Linked DNA regions of Arcticibacter tournemirensis. The protein of the gene in region 2 interacts with the protein of the main gene of each other region in a pairwise test. Links are inferred from orthologs where the notes say so. Each region holds a gene or a part of one and is shown on either strand. Other genes may lie near its edges.

What was found.
Region 1: the proteins of recJ (region 2) and BDE36_RS22615 interact in binary tests that used the Escherichia coli proteins (3 or more experiments, as listed by UniProt). The link is inferred for Arcticibacter tournemirensis from one-to-one orthologs.

What each region holds. Positions count from the first base shown.
Region 1 is NZ_VFPL01000002.1:255,766-262,376, forward strand. What follows is about bases 1,854-4,814. They hold BDE36_RS22615 (type IA DNA topoisomerase), read right to left. Parts: upstream 4,419-4,814; coding sequence 2,289-4,418; downstream 1,854-2,288. Other genes in these bases: BDE36_RS22610 (DUF2891 domain-containing protein), read left to right, coding at 1,854-2,285; BDE36_RS22620 (hypothetical protein), read right to left, coding at 4,538-4,814. In the rest of the region: BDE36_RS22605 (TlpA disulfide reductase family protein), read right to left, coding at 1-1,054; more of BDE36_RS22610, read left to right, coding at 1,182-1,853; more of BDE36_RS22620, read right to left, coding at 4,815-4,978; BDE36_RS22625 (ExbD/TolR family protein), read right to left, coding at 5,049-5,573; BDE36_RS22630 (nucleoid-associated protein), read right to left, coding at 5,639-6,611.
Region 2 is NZ_VFPL01000001.1:5,070,606-5,077,162, forward strand. What follows is about bases 1,369-4,275. They hold recJ (single-stranded-DNA-specific exonuclease RecJ), read left to right. Parts: upstream 1,369-1,925; coding sequence 1,926-3,626; downstream 3,627-4,275. Other genes in these bases: BDE36_RS21170 (MBL fold metallo-hydrolase), read right to left, coding at 1,369-1,829; lptB (LPS export ABC transporter ATP-binding protein), read left to right, coding at 3,639-4,275. Also shown: alpha,alpha-trehalase TreF, read right to left, coding at 1-188; BDE36_RS21165 (YceI family protein), read left to right, coding at 339-932; more of BDE36_RS21170, read right to left, coding at 1,056-1,368; more of lptB, read left to right, coding at 4,276-4,391; BDE36_RS21185 (GH3 auxin-responsive promoter family protein), read left to right, coding at 4,388-5,908; BDE36_RS21190 (TerC family protein), read right to left, coding at 5,948-6,557. UniProt on the Escherichia coli protein: Single-stranded-DNA-specific exonuclease.

The DNA.
Region 1 (6,611 bases), on a different replicon or contig from region 2:
AGTTCTTTGGTATGCTCCTAACACCATACATTACAGCCACTTCATTTTGCCAAAACTTCAGGTCAGATACTTGAGTCCATGTCAGGCCGTCATCCTTAATCGCCTTTAACCATGCATCCTTCCCGTTTTGCCGGTCTAAAGAAATACCCAGAATGGTAAAGTTCTTGTCCTTATACTTGTTAAAAGCAGTTACTACATTCGGGTTTTCCTGGCGGCAAGGCCCGCACCACGAAGCCCAGAAATCCAGTAAAACATATTTTCCTTTGAAATCCGACAGTTTTACCGGCTTACCATCGGGGTCGTTCTGCGTAAAATCCATCGCCTGACTGCCGACAGCCGTTTTCTTCAAAGCCTCCATATTTTGAATCAGCGGCTTTAGCGACGCACTGCTTTTAAGAGCGGGAGAAAGACTGTTAATTAGAGATTCTATTTCCGCAGGATTCTGCGACTGTCCAGCCACGTTTCTCAAAGCGGTCAAACTAACATAACTCGAAGGATTATCCTGAATAAATTTCTTCAACACACCATTTTGTTCTTGCATCAGGGTTTCGTAGCGACCACGCAACGCCGTCATAAATTGTTCTGACTGCTTGCTCTCAGACGATGCAGCATTATACTCGCCGTTCAGGGCTGCCATCTTACTTTCAACCGGCTTTAACTGAGCGCTGAGCTTTTTGTTCTCTGCATTCGTTTTACCAGTCACCGTAGCTTTCGATAAAGAATCGGTACCGGATACTGTTACATCACCTTTTTCAATATAAAAGCGAAGCACATCCGGCTGGCTTTCCGGACGAACATTCTGCAAGCCTACTCCCTTGTTATCAAGCACCAAGACTCCGGTAACCGGCTCGGAAACCGACCCTTTAAAAGAAAACGAACCGTCCTTCAGTATGGCTGAGTCGGTAACCTGCGTTTCCGGGTTAGTTGAATACAGTAAAAACACCTTCGCCGGAGCATTATATTTCCCTACTTTGCCTTTAACCATAAAAGCGCCGTTCTGTGCAAATAACATGGCAGGAAACACCGCCATTGCAATTAATATTGTTCGTTTCATTCTGTAAATATATTAAGCAGAAACGAAAATTGTTGAAATTTAGTGTAATAGAAGTTCCGTATATCAGTCCCTGACGAAGAATCTTACGCTTATCGCTTCACAATCTAATTATTCCTATATTAGCATTATGCGTTCGTTGTCTCTCAAATTTGTCGCCATCTTTTCCTTCTCATTCATTTTTACTCATATGTCGGAAGCGCAGGAAGCTCATTATCAGATAAGGCAAGGCAAATATATCCTGACCCCTGCAGGTGCTTCTCACCTTGCGAAACTTCCTTTAAAATGCATGCAGCAGGAGTTCCCTTATAAAACCGGCATTACTTTCACCGACAGCGCCCTTTTAGGGAAACCCGCTTCTTATCATCCTGCATTTTATGGATGCTTCGACTGGCACTCAAGCGTACATGGACACTGGATGCTGGTACGCCTGCTGAAGCTGTTTCCTGACTTGCCCGAGGCCGCCGAAGCAAGAGAAAAATTAGCTCAGAACCTTTCGACCGAAAATATCAGCAGGGAAATTAAGATCTTCCAGTCAAAGGAGAATAAAGGATTAGAAAGAACCTATGGATGGGCCTGGCTGCTTCAGCTACAAAACGAACTTCTCAACTGGGACGACCCTTTGGGCAGGCAACTGAGCATGAACCTTAATCCACTGGCCCAACAATTATCCCTAATGTACCAGGAATATCTTCCGAAGATGGTTTATCCTATCAGAGTTGGCGAACACTCTAACCTGGCATTTGGACTGCGGCTGGCGTGGGATTATGCGGAAACCACAAAAGACCACTCCCTTAAAGCAGTTATAAAAGAAACGGCTCTCCGGTTTTATAAAGACGATAGCAACGCACCCATTGCCTGGGAACCAGGCGGTTCTGATTTTCTAAGTCCCTCCCTCGAAGAAGCCGATCTGATGTGGCGTATCCTTTCTCCAGCCGAATATCACACCTGGGTCGTTAAGTTTCTGCCATCCTTATTTCAACCGGAGATCAGCCTTGCGCCCGGGCAGGTAAAAGACCGCTCTGACGGAAAACTGGTACATCTCGATGGGCTGAACTTAAGCCGCGCATGGGACTTGTATGGCATTGCCAAGCACAGCAAAAAAAACAAGCAGGCCCTTCTTAACCTTGCAAACACTCACTTAAAGGCGGCATTACCTCATGTGGCCAGCGGTGATTACATGGGTGAACACTGGCTTGCGTCCTTTGCTGTTTATGCGCTTACCACGCAGTAAACTTTACTGCTTAGCCTCCTCCGTCCTGGGTGCAAATACAAAATGCACTTTACCATCCGCCAAAAGAAGTGAGGCATCAAAGCTATTGCCGGCTTTTGATTTAAAGCCTTTCAAAACTGAGGTACGCCCTTTTTCGATGAGTTCCATAATCTGGCTATCGGTCAATTGTTTACCCGACATGGTTCGCCATATCACAAAACTGCATCCACGCTGATAGCCGTTGCAGCTTACTGCTTTATCCCCAAAACGAAGAGCGCCCTTTTTACAGTGAGGACAAATTACTGCGCCTTCTTCAGGCTCCGGCTCAGCAATAAGGCCGGAGAGGCCTCTGCCTGCTTCCAGTAACTCGGATGTAATCGTGCGGGTATACTCCCTGATCTCATTTTTAAATTCTGCGACAGATCCGCCAGTCCTGATATCTTCGAGCCGTTTCTCCCATAGCCCGGTTAATTCTGCCTGGGCAATTTTCTTATCCTTCACAAGCTCGTAAACGGCCAAGCCCTTCTCTGTAGGCAAGAGCAGTTTCTTTTCCCGCTTTATATAGTCGCGTTTGATCAGAGTTTCGATGATAGACGCGCGGGTAGCCGGGGTGCCAAGTCCAGAGTTTTTCATTGCCTGCCGCAGTTCTTCGTCTTCTATTTCTTTTCCCGAAGTTTCCATCGCTTTCAGCAAGCTTGCTTCATTATACAGTGCCTTGGGCTTCGTTTGCTTCTCCAGTACTTCTTTCTTTTCGATTGGAAGACTTTCATCCTTACTTACTTTAGGAAGCGTTGCATTGTCCTCATCCTCCTTTTCATCATCCTTCTGATTAAATACAGAACGCCAGCCCGGCGACTGGATGACGGTCCCGTTAGCGACAAATAAAGAACCCGATTCAATGGTGATCTTGGTGAGTTCCTTTATACACTCCTGATGAAACGCCTCCAGCATTCGACCTGCAATCAGATCGTAAACGGCCTGAAGATCGGGAGAAAGGCCCGACGGAACATTCTCTGTAGGCAACAATGCATGGTGGTCGGTAACTTTCGCTGCATTGACACTCCGCTTATTCAGTTTTGCTGTTTTCAGAAACGAAGCTTGCTTGCCGAAAAGCGGGTGATGTTCCAGATTCTCAATGAGCTGCGGAATACCCGCCAGCACATCCTCTCCGATATAACGGCTTCCGGTTCTGGGATAGGTAATCAATTTTGATTCGTACAGCGTTTGTGCAAGACTGAGCGTCTGATCGGCCGTAAAACCCTTCCGCTTATTGGCCTCCTGCTGCAGACTGCTCAGGTCGTGCAGCAACGGTGGCTGTTCCTTCCTTGGCTTCACTTCAACGTTTTGTATCAGTCCGCCGGCAGCATCACCTGATGCAACATCTCTTACCTTCTTAAGTACTTCGAGAGCGGTCTCTTCATCCTTAAAATTCTTTATAGAAAGCGCCCGAAAGCCGACATCATCCTTGTTCAGATAGATCGCCACCTGAAAATAAATCTGCGGCTTAAAGTTTTTATTTTCAAGATATCGGAAGCAGATCATTGCCAGAGTAGGCGTTTGAACACGGCCTAACGACAATACCGCCCTGTTTCCGGCAGCAATACTCAGCGCCTGCGTTGCATTTAAACCTACAATCCAATCGGATTCCGACCGGCATTGGGCAGAAAAAAACAAGGTATCGTATTCAGTGCCTGGCTTCAGGTTCCTGAAACCATTCTTTATAGCCTCATCCGTCTGCGATGAGATCCAGAGCCTTTTGAATGGCTTCTTACATTTGAGATGGTAATAAATATAGCGGAAGATGAGCTCTCCCTCCCTTCCGGCATCCGTGGCGACAATGATCTCTGTCGCCTCATCAAAGAGTTTTTTTATGATATTCAGTTGCTTCACTACTCCCGGATCATCTGAAGTACCTGATGCAGTCTTCTGTTGCCTTACCGCCAGTTTAAATCTTTCGGGCAACATCGGAAGGTTCTCAACCCGCCATCCTTTAAATCCGTAAACTTCAGGTGGAGCCAGCTGCACCAAATGGCCAAAAGCCCATGTAAACGAATAGCCTGGACCTTCAATATATCCATCCTTCTTTGTCGTCTTTCCAAATACCTTTGCAAGGTCACGCGCAACCGAAGGTTTCTCCGCAATAACAACTTTCATATTGTGCTGCGAAGTTAAGGATTAAAAGAAGCCATTCCCGAACTTCTTCAATTCTCCGTTTGAAATATAGCAATGGAAGGTGGGTCTGTAACATTACCGCCAGGGAAGAGACTGACGTTTTAGGGAGCAGTTCGTTTAGCCGTTACTCTTACCGCGTCAGCTTCCATCGTTTCAAAAACGATCTCGTCGTTTGCAAACTTTTTAATCAGAAAACGGATATTCCGCGTTGTACCGCCGGGTAATTGTTCTTTATAGGATATGGTAGGATACTCAAGCTTAAAAGTACCGCGTGACAATACTTTCCCGCCCCAGATCATCTTTAAACTGTCGCTGGCACTAAAGCTGATGGAGGGATCGTTCTCTTTTAACTCGTCTCCTGAAGTTGCATTGGGAGTTCCCTGATTCGGGTTTTCAACTTTTGTATATTTCCACGTGCCGTACAGGTCTTCCTGTTTAACGGAAGGAGTGCAGGACAGAGCCATTAACAGTAAAGCTACCAAAAAGTAGCTGATCCTTTTTTCATACCCGCCTTTTTCTTTTCGGGCTTCATTTTCCGCCATACTTTTTTGCTGCTTTTTTACGAACTCCCATTCAGGGATAAGCGGTTCAAGTTACAAAAAAAGATCAAGCCTAATAAATCCCCGACATTTTCATTTGCTGTATTTCTTCATCTGAAATATCCACAATTGCATAAGAAGGTACCTTTGTAATTTGCAATTCGTCAATAATATCCACCACGTTCTTGTACACCGCTTTACTGCTTGGTTTCACCAGTACCACCAGGCCCTTCTTCTTACTGCCCGTGATCTTCTCTACTTCGGAAACAGCCCCAAGAAGAACCTTCCTGATTCCGTCTGCTCCAAACGATGTCAGAGCCGGAGTGATCAACGGATCTTCGAGAGTACCCATGTACCATTGAATCTGGTTATGATGACCGATACAAATAGTCATTGTCCTGCTTTCAGACAGGCCGATCGGTTCTTCATCCTGCAAAGGCATGGCTATATCCATCGCTGATGGCTTGGCCAATGTAGTGGTAAGCATAAAAAACGTGATTAGCAGGAACATCAGATCAACCATCGGGGTGAGATCTAAACGGGGCGCATGCTTTGCTCTTCCTGAGCTACGATCATTGCGGGTAGTAAGCTCTGCCATGATATTAAATTTAAGTTTATATCATTGAGATGCAGAGAACAACAAATTTCCACAATGTGCCCCTCTTATTCCTCTTCTTTAAAATACACCTTATAATAGTTCATTGATTTTCCATCATCAAAGCCTTTTTCAATCAACTCCCTGTTCCCGTGGATATAAATGTGAAAATTACGATCAAGCTTCAGTACGCTTTTATATACACGGGCCTGTTTTTTTACAGCAGCGGATGAAATATCAAAGGAATCAGCTATTTGAGTGTCGAACTCTTTTTCATAGTCGGACTTGAAGTTTTTGAACGACTCGATGGCCTGAGGGTTTCCAATCACTTCGTTTGAAAACTCGTCTATATCGAAACTTTCCTTTTCCTTGAAATACTTCATCGACTTATTCAGGAGATCGATCTTATCGGCTTTGTTCATTTCAAACTCCTCGTCGAGTTTCGTACTGACAAAACTCTTGTATACTCCCAGTGTGTTGTTGGTTTGATTAAAACTGTCGTTCCTGATCTTCAGCTTGAGGAATTCATCCTTCCAGTAAACGGCTTCCGCATTCCGGTTCGTCTGATCGGTCACCACCACCTTGTAGCCCTCTTCTTTTGATGTTCTGAATATCAGGCAGCCTTTATCCAGCTTCTGAATATTTATAGCCTCCTGTTCATATTCCATTTTGAAACCGCTCTGATCAGGATATACTTTGAAATAGGTTTCCTTTGTCTCCGATTTAAATATTCCAATAGCATCCAGAAGTTCGCCTTCTATCTGAACATTTTTAAAGTACGCTACATACAGCTCTCCAGGTTTAATCTTGGGATGAGTGGATATTTCATACAGATACTTTGCCAGGTTCTCTGTATTTTCATGAAAGGCTTCTTCATTTTCAAACATCGCTGTAGAAAAATGAAAAGCTTCGTTCAGATCGAGATTGTCGCTGGAGTGCATGAAATGGTAAACTTCGTTCACCTTTTCAAAAGGTTTCAGAAAATACTGCAGCAGCAGATTGTTGAGGGTCTCGTCTTCCATCCGGAATGGATGTTCTGAT
Region 2 (6,557 bases):
CCCTTGGGAGTACAATCAGGAAAGGTTTTACTATCTTCAAATATACCCGCTGATTGTACGGCTTCAAAAAGAGCCGGATATAAGTCGCGCGGCGAATCGTGTTTTACCATCTTCTTTTCTTTGCACGAGGCAAGAGAAATGAGAATCAAAACTACTGAAAGGAACGAAGTTGGCTTCAAGTTCATCATAATCGGAAAAAGAATACACAGTAAGAACACGAAATATGCCAGAGAAGTTTCCTAATACTCTTCTCCCGAATTGTCACAGTTTAGAAAGAATATAAGTTACAACATACATATCTCAACTAATCATCTATTTTTGGATGTAAAATCAGAAAGATGAAAATAAAAACACTTTTCGCAGCAGTTGCAATACTGGCATTCGCGGCATTCAAACCAGCTTTAAAAACAGAAACATTTACAATTGACACTAAAAACTCATCAATAGAGTGGGTTGCGGCAAAAGTAACAGGGAAGCATAATGGGACGGTTAAGATCTCCTCAGGAAACCTGGTATTTAACGGCAAATCGCTTCAGGGTGGTTCATTTACAACAGATATGAACAGTATCGCTGTAGTTGACCTGCAGGGAGAATCAGCGCAGAAACTAATCGGGCATTTAAGATCGGATGATTTCTTCTCGGTTGAGAAACACCCCACTTCCGAGTTCAGGATTACTAAAGTGAGCCCTGCGGGAACGGATCAGGTGAACATCACCGGAGATCTTACGATCAAGGGAATCACTCAACCGATCACTTTTCCTGCTATTGTAAAAAGACAAGGCAACGCCGTCGTTGCTGTTGCCAAAGGAGTTAAAGTTGACAGAACGAAATACGACATTAAATACGGTTCCAAGAGCTTTTTCGGCGGTATAGGCGACAAAGCAATTGACGACGAATTTACACTATCGATTAATCTGGCAGGGAAAAAATAAGTTGTGAGTTGTAGGTTGAGGGTTGTAAGTTGTGTGTGTTGTAAGTTAATATATTCAGAGCAAGATACTTAACTCATCTATTTATTAATTAAACAGTGAAACTCACAACCTGCAACCTGCAACTCACAACTCTCCCCGTATCCTGAAAGCATCATCCTTCAGTTCTACCCTGCCCATAGGTTCACTTTTAGCATGGTAGAACAGGCAAAGCCAGTTTTCTTTTGCGGCGAGTTTTCCGAACTCTTCGCGAAGTTCCATTGAACGGGCTCCATCGAAGTCGTATTTTGCTTTAAATCTGCGTAGTAGCTGCTCGGGTTCGGGAAGGATATCTCCTCCGTAAAACGCCTTTTCGCCTCCATCATTGATAAGAAATACCTGGTGAAAGGGACAGTGTCCGCCCGTAACTTCGTAGCTGATCCGCTCATTCAGCTGTCCGTTGCCTTCTATAAAATGAATGCTTCCGCTTCTCTGAACTACGTCGAATATATCTGTATGGTAAGAGCTTGAATGGCTACTGTATGCTGTTTCCCATTCATTGCGATTGATGACGTACTCTGCATTAGGAAAAGTGAGCTGCATACTGCCATTATTATCGAAGATCATCCCTGCGGCATGATCAAAATGGAGATGCGACATCAGTACCATACTTACGTCTTCGGGGTCATACCCGGCTTTTCGTATGTTTTCATGAATTATAAGCTTCCCCTCATCATTTTTGTAGCCCAGTCCCGTATCAAAAACGAGTAAACCCGCCGATGTTTCGACCAGGAATGGCTGGACATAAACAAACAATGACGCGGGACGATCTTTCGGATTATGTACTTCCGGATCGAAGGGAATAAATTTTTTTGATTTATCAACAGAGTAAGAACCTTCGTATAATGGAACAACTTTCACAATAAACTGAATAAACTGACAGTGAACAACTTAAAAACAAACGCCGAATAAATAAGAGATTAAATAGTATATTTATCCCGTAGCCTAAACAAAGATATGCAAAAAAGGTGGGTAGAAAATGAAGTTACAGACCACAAGGCTGTAGAGGAACTGAAACATCTATTAAATATAGATGAAGTTCTTGCTGCCTTGCTGGTAAGCCGTGGTATCACTTCTTTTGAAGCTGCACGCTGTTTTTTCAGGCCCGATCTTTGCCATCTGCATGATCCTTTTCTAATCAAAGATATGGAGGCTGCTGTTGTAAGGATCGAGCAAGCGTTAAGGAATAAAGAGAAGATACTGATTTACGGTGATTACGATGTAGATGGCACGACAGCAGTATCGCTGGTTTACCATTTTTTCAGCAAATACCACTATTCTATTGAATATTATATCCCTGACCGATATAAGGAAGGATACGGAATTTCAACTCAGGGAGTAGATTACGCAGCTGCGAACGGCTTCAGCCTGATTATCGCTCTGGACTGTGGAATAAAATCAAACGATAAGATTGATTATGCCAACAGTTTAGGTATTGATTTTATCATTTGTGACCATCACTTCCCCGGAACTGCCCTGCCAGATGCAGTAGCGGTTCTTGATCCAAAGCGTGCCGACTGCAACTATCCCTATAAAGAACTTTCTGGTTGTGGCTTAGGATTTAAGCTAATCCAGGCCTTTGCTCAGCGCAATGATATTCCCTTCGAAAGTATTTTATGCTATCTCGATTTGGTAGCTGTAAGTATTGCATCGGATATCGTACCGGTTACAGGCGAAAACAGGACGCTCGCGTGGTATGGTCTAAAGCGACTGAATGAGTCGCCCTGTTATGGACTGTCTGCGCTCATGGAGTTATCGGGTAAAAAACAATATACCATTTCGGATGTAGTGTTTACTATCGGTCCGCGGATTAATGCATGCGGCAGAATAGACGATGCCAGGCATTCTGTGAATCTCCTAATATCATCGACACGTGAAGCAGCAAAAAGTCAGAGCGCCTTGGTAGATCTGAAGAATGCGGAGCGAAAAGAGCATGATGTTTCTATCACAGAGCAGGCATTAAAAATGATAGAAGCAGAGCCGGCTTTATTGAACCGCAAAACCACAGTGGTTTATAATGAAGGCTGGCATAAGGGAGTAATTGGAATAGTGGCCTCGAGATTAACGGAGAAATATTACAGACCGACCATTGTACTGACGAAGTCGAACGGACATATCGCAGGTTCGGCACGTTCGGTATTAGGGTTTGACCTGTACGAAGCGCTCAGCGGATGCAGCGATCTTCTTGAGCAGTTTGGAGGCCATAAATATGCAGCAGGACTAACTCTTAAGCCGGAAAATATTCATGCACTTCGAGAGCGGTTTGAGGATATTGTTTCGCAAACGATCCCTGACCAATTGCTTACACAGGAAATCAGTATTGACGGAAGTTTAGATCTCGCAGCCATTAATGGTAAGTTTTTCAGAGTTCTTACCCAGTTTGCTCCATTCGGCCCGCTGAACCCAACACCTGTTTTTCTCAGTAAAAACGTGTACGTTTGCGGTTCGGCCTCGATTGTTGGCAGCAACCACATTAAGATGACTGTAAAACAGAAAGGATCGCCAGCGTTTGACTGCATCGGTTTTGGAATGGGCCAGTATTTGCCTCTGGTCGACAAGGGACAGGTCTTTGATATATGTTATACTATCGAAGAAAACATTTGGAAGGATAAACGTAGTGTACAACTTAACATTAAAGGGATCAGAAGTGCATCATAAGCATAAAGCAACATGATACTTAGAGCAGAGAATCTTGTAAAAAAATACAAACAACGGACGGTAGTTAACAATGTTTCTTTTCATGTAGAGCAGGGCGAGATTGTAGGGCTGCTTGGCCCGAATGGAGCAGGAAAAACGACTTCATTTTATATGATTGTAGGCCTGATCAAACCAAATGAGGGGCATGTTTATTTAGAGTCTGAAGATATCACGTCCGACCCAATGTACCGGCGTGCGCAAAAGGGAATTGGTTATCTTGCCCAGGAAGCCTCCGTATTCAGGAAGCTTACTGTAGAAGATAATGTAAAAGCCGTTCTCGAAATGTCGAAACTTAGCAAGGCAGAACAAAAGGATAAACTTGAAGAACTTCTTACTGAATTTAGTTTACACCGTGTCAGGAAAAACAGAGGCGACTTGCTTTCGGGAGGGGAACGCAGAAGAACAGAAATCGCCCGTGCACTCGCAGCAGATCCGAATTTTATTCTTCTTGACGAACCATTTGCCGGAGTGGATCCCATTGCGGTTGAAGAAATACAATCTATTGTAGCCAAATTAAAGAACCGAAATATTGGAATCCTGATTACAGACCATAATGTGCAGGAAACCCTTTCTATAACAGACAGAGCTTATCTTCTGACAGAGGGAAAAATTATGCTAACAGGCACTCCACAGGAAATAGCAAACAATGAGATGGCCAGAAAATTCTATCTCGGCCAGCATTTCGAACTTCGTAAAAAGAAACCCAGCAACACGCCCTCGTCATGACTTTTGTAAACTCAATTTTTACCTGGTTCATGAAGAAAAGAATGCACCAGATAGATCTATTTGTTAAGTATCCGCATGATGTACAGGACGAAGTGTTCAGAAACCTCATAGCATCGGCAAGAACTACCGAATGGGGTAAGCTCCATAACTACGATTATATATTTAATCAGGAACAGTTTAAGCAGGCCTTCCCTGTACAGAGCTATGAGACTTTGAAACCTTACATCGAAAGGATGATGAAGGGTGAACAGAATATTCTCTGGAGTTCAGAAATAAACTGGTTTGCAAAATCCTCCGGAACGACAAACGACAGGAGTAAGTTTATTCCAGTGAGTGCAGAGTCGCTGGAAGAATGTCATTACAAAGGGGGCAAGGATATGCTTTCTATCTATTGTAATAACAGGCCGGACTCTATGATCTTTACCGGCAAATCATTGGCCCTTGGTGGCAGTCACCAGGTAAATAACCTTAATGAGAATATTTTCTATGGGGATCTGTCTGCTGTTCTAATCAAAAATTTACCATTCTGGGCCGAATTTTACCGAACACCGGATATGTCTATTACATTAATGGACAATTATGAGCAGAAGATCGATGCCATGGCCAGAGCGACTGAGCATGTAAATGTGACAAATATCTCGGGAGTGCCAACATGGACCGTTGTACTTGCAAAACAACTACTGGAACTTACAGAGAAGGATAATTTGCTGGAAATTTGGCCTAATCTGGAACTATATATCCACGGAGCAGTAAAATTCACACCTTACAGGGAACAGTTCAGGAAGCTAATCCCCTCTGACTCAATGTATTATCTGGAAACCTATAATGCATCAGAAGGTTTTTTTGGCATTCAGGATCTTTCAGACTCCGAAGAAATGCTATTGATGCTTGATTACGGGATCTTCTACGAGTTTTTGCCGATGGAAAACTTTGGTGATGAAAACCCTTCAACCCTTGGTCTTTCGGAGGTGGAAATAAACAAGAATTACGCCCTTATCATATCGACCAATGGAGGCCTATGGCGCTATATGATCGGTGACACAATAAAATTCACATCGCTATCGCCTTTCAGGATACAAATTACAGGCCGAACGAAACATTTTATCAACGCCTTTGGAGAAGAGGTGATCATAGATAACGCCGAAAAAGCACTGACAAAAGCATGCTCCGAAACAGGAGCGATTATCCGCGACTATACTGCCTGTCCTATTTATTTTGAAGGAAATGACGCCGGCGGACACGAATGGATCATTGAATTTGAGCAGATGCCCAATAACATAGAGATCTTCACCGACACGCTGGACAATACCTTAAGAGAAATAAACTCGGATTACGATGCTAAGCGTTTTAAAGACATGGCATTACGCCGTCCTTTAATACACATAGCCCCCGAAGGTACATTTTATAACTGGCTTAAGAGTCTCGGCAAGCTTGGCGGACAGCATAAAGTACCCAGACTGGCTAATGAAAGGCAATACGTAGAGCAGATACTGCTGTTGATGAAAAAGAAGGGCTGATAGGAATATTTCGAAACTGAGATATCCCCCGCTTCATTCTCAATTGTCCATTTTCAATTGCTCATTGTCATGTCCTGATTTCTTTTTCCGTTTTTTTGGAAACATTAAGGAAGCCACGACACTCACTGTCAATATCAGCACAATTATCAGCAAAGAATGGGATGTTGTGAAACCCCAGCTCTTCAACCAACCGTGCGCCAGCATTTTCACGCCTATAAACACGAGGAGAACCGCCAGCCCTACTTTCAGATAATGAAACTTGTGAATGATATTTACTAACAGGAAGAACATCGACCTTAGGCCGAGAATAGCGAATATATTAGAAAAGAAAACAATATAAGGATCCTTGGTGACTGCAAAAATTGCAGGGATAGAATCTACGGCAAAGATCAGATCGGTAAACTCAATAATAAGTAAAACTAAAAAAAGAGGTGTTATATACTTCTTTCCCTGCTTTTTAATAAAGAATTTGTTCCCAACAAACTGAGGATAAACAGAGAAGTACCTCGAGGCAAATTTAACCACTTTATGATTTTCAGGATCAATAGTCTCCTCTTGATTCCGGTTGACAAACATCATTATTCCCGTGTAAACCAGAAACGCTCCGAATACATAAAGGATCCAACCGAATTGATTGATAAGCGTAGCT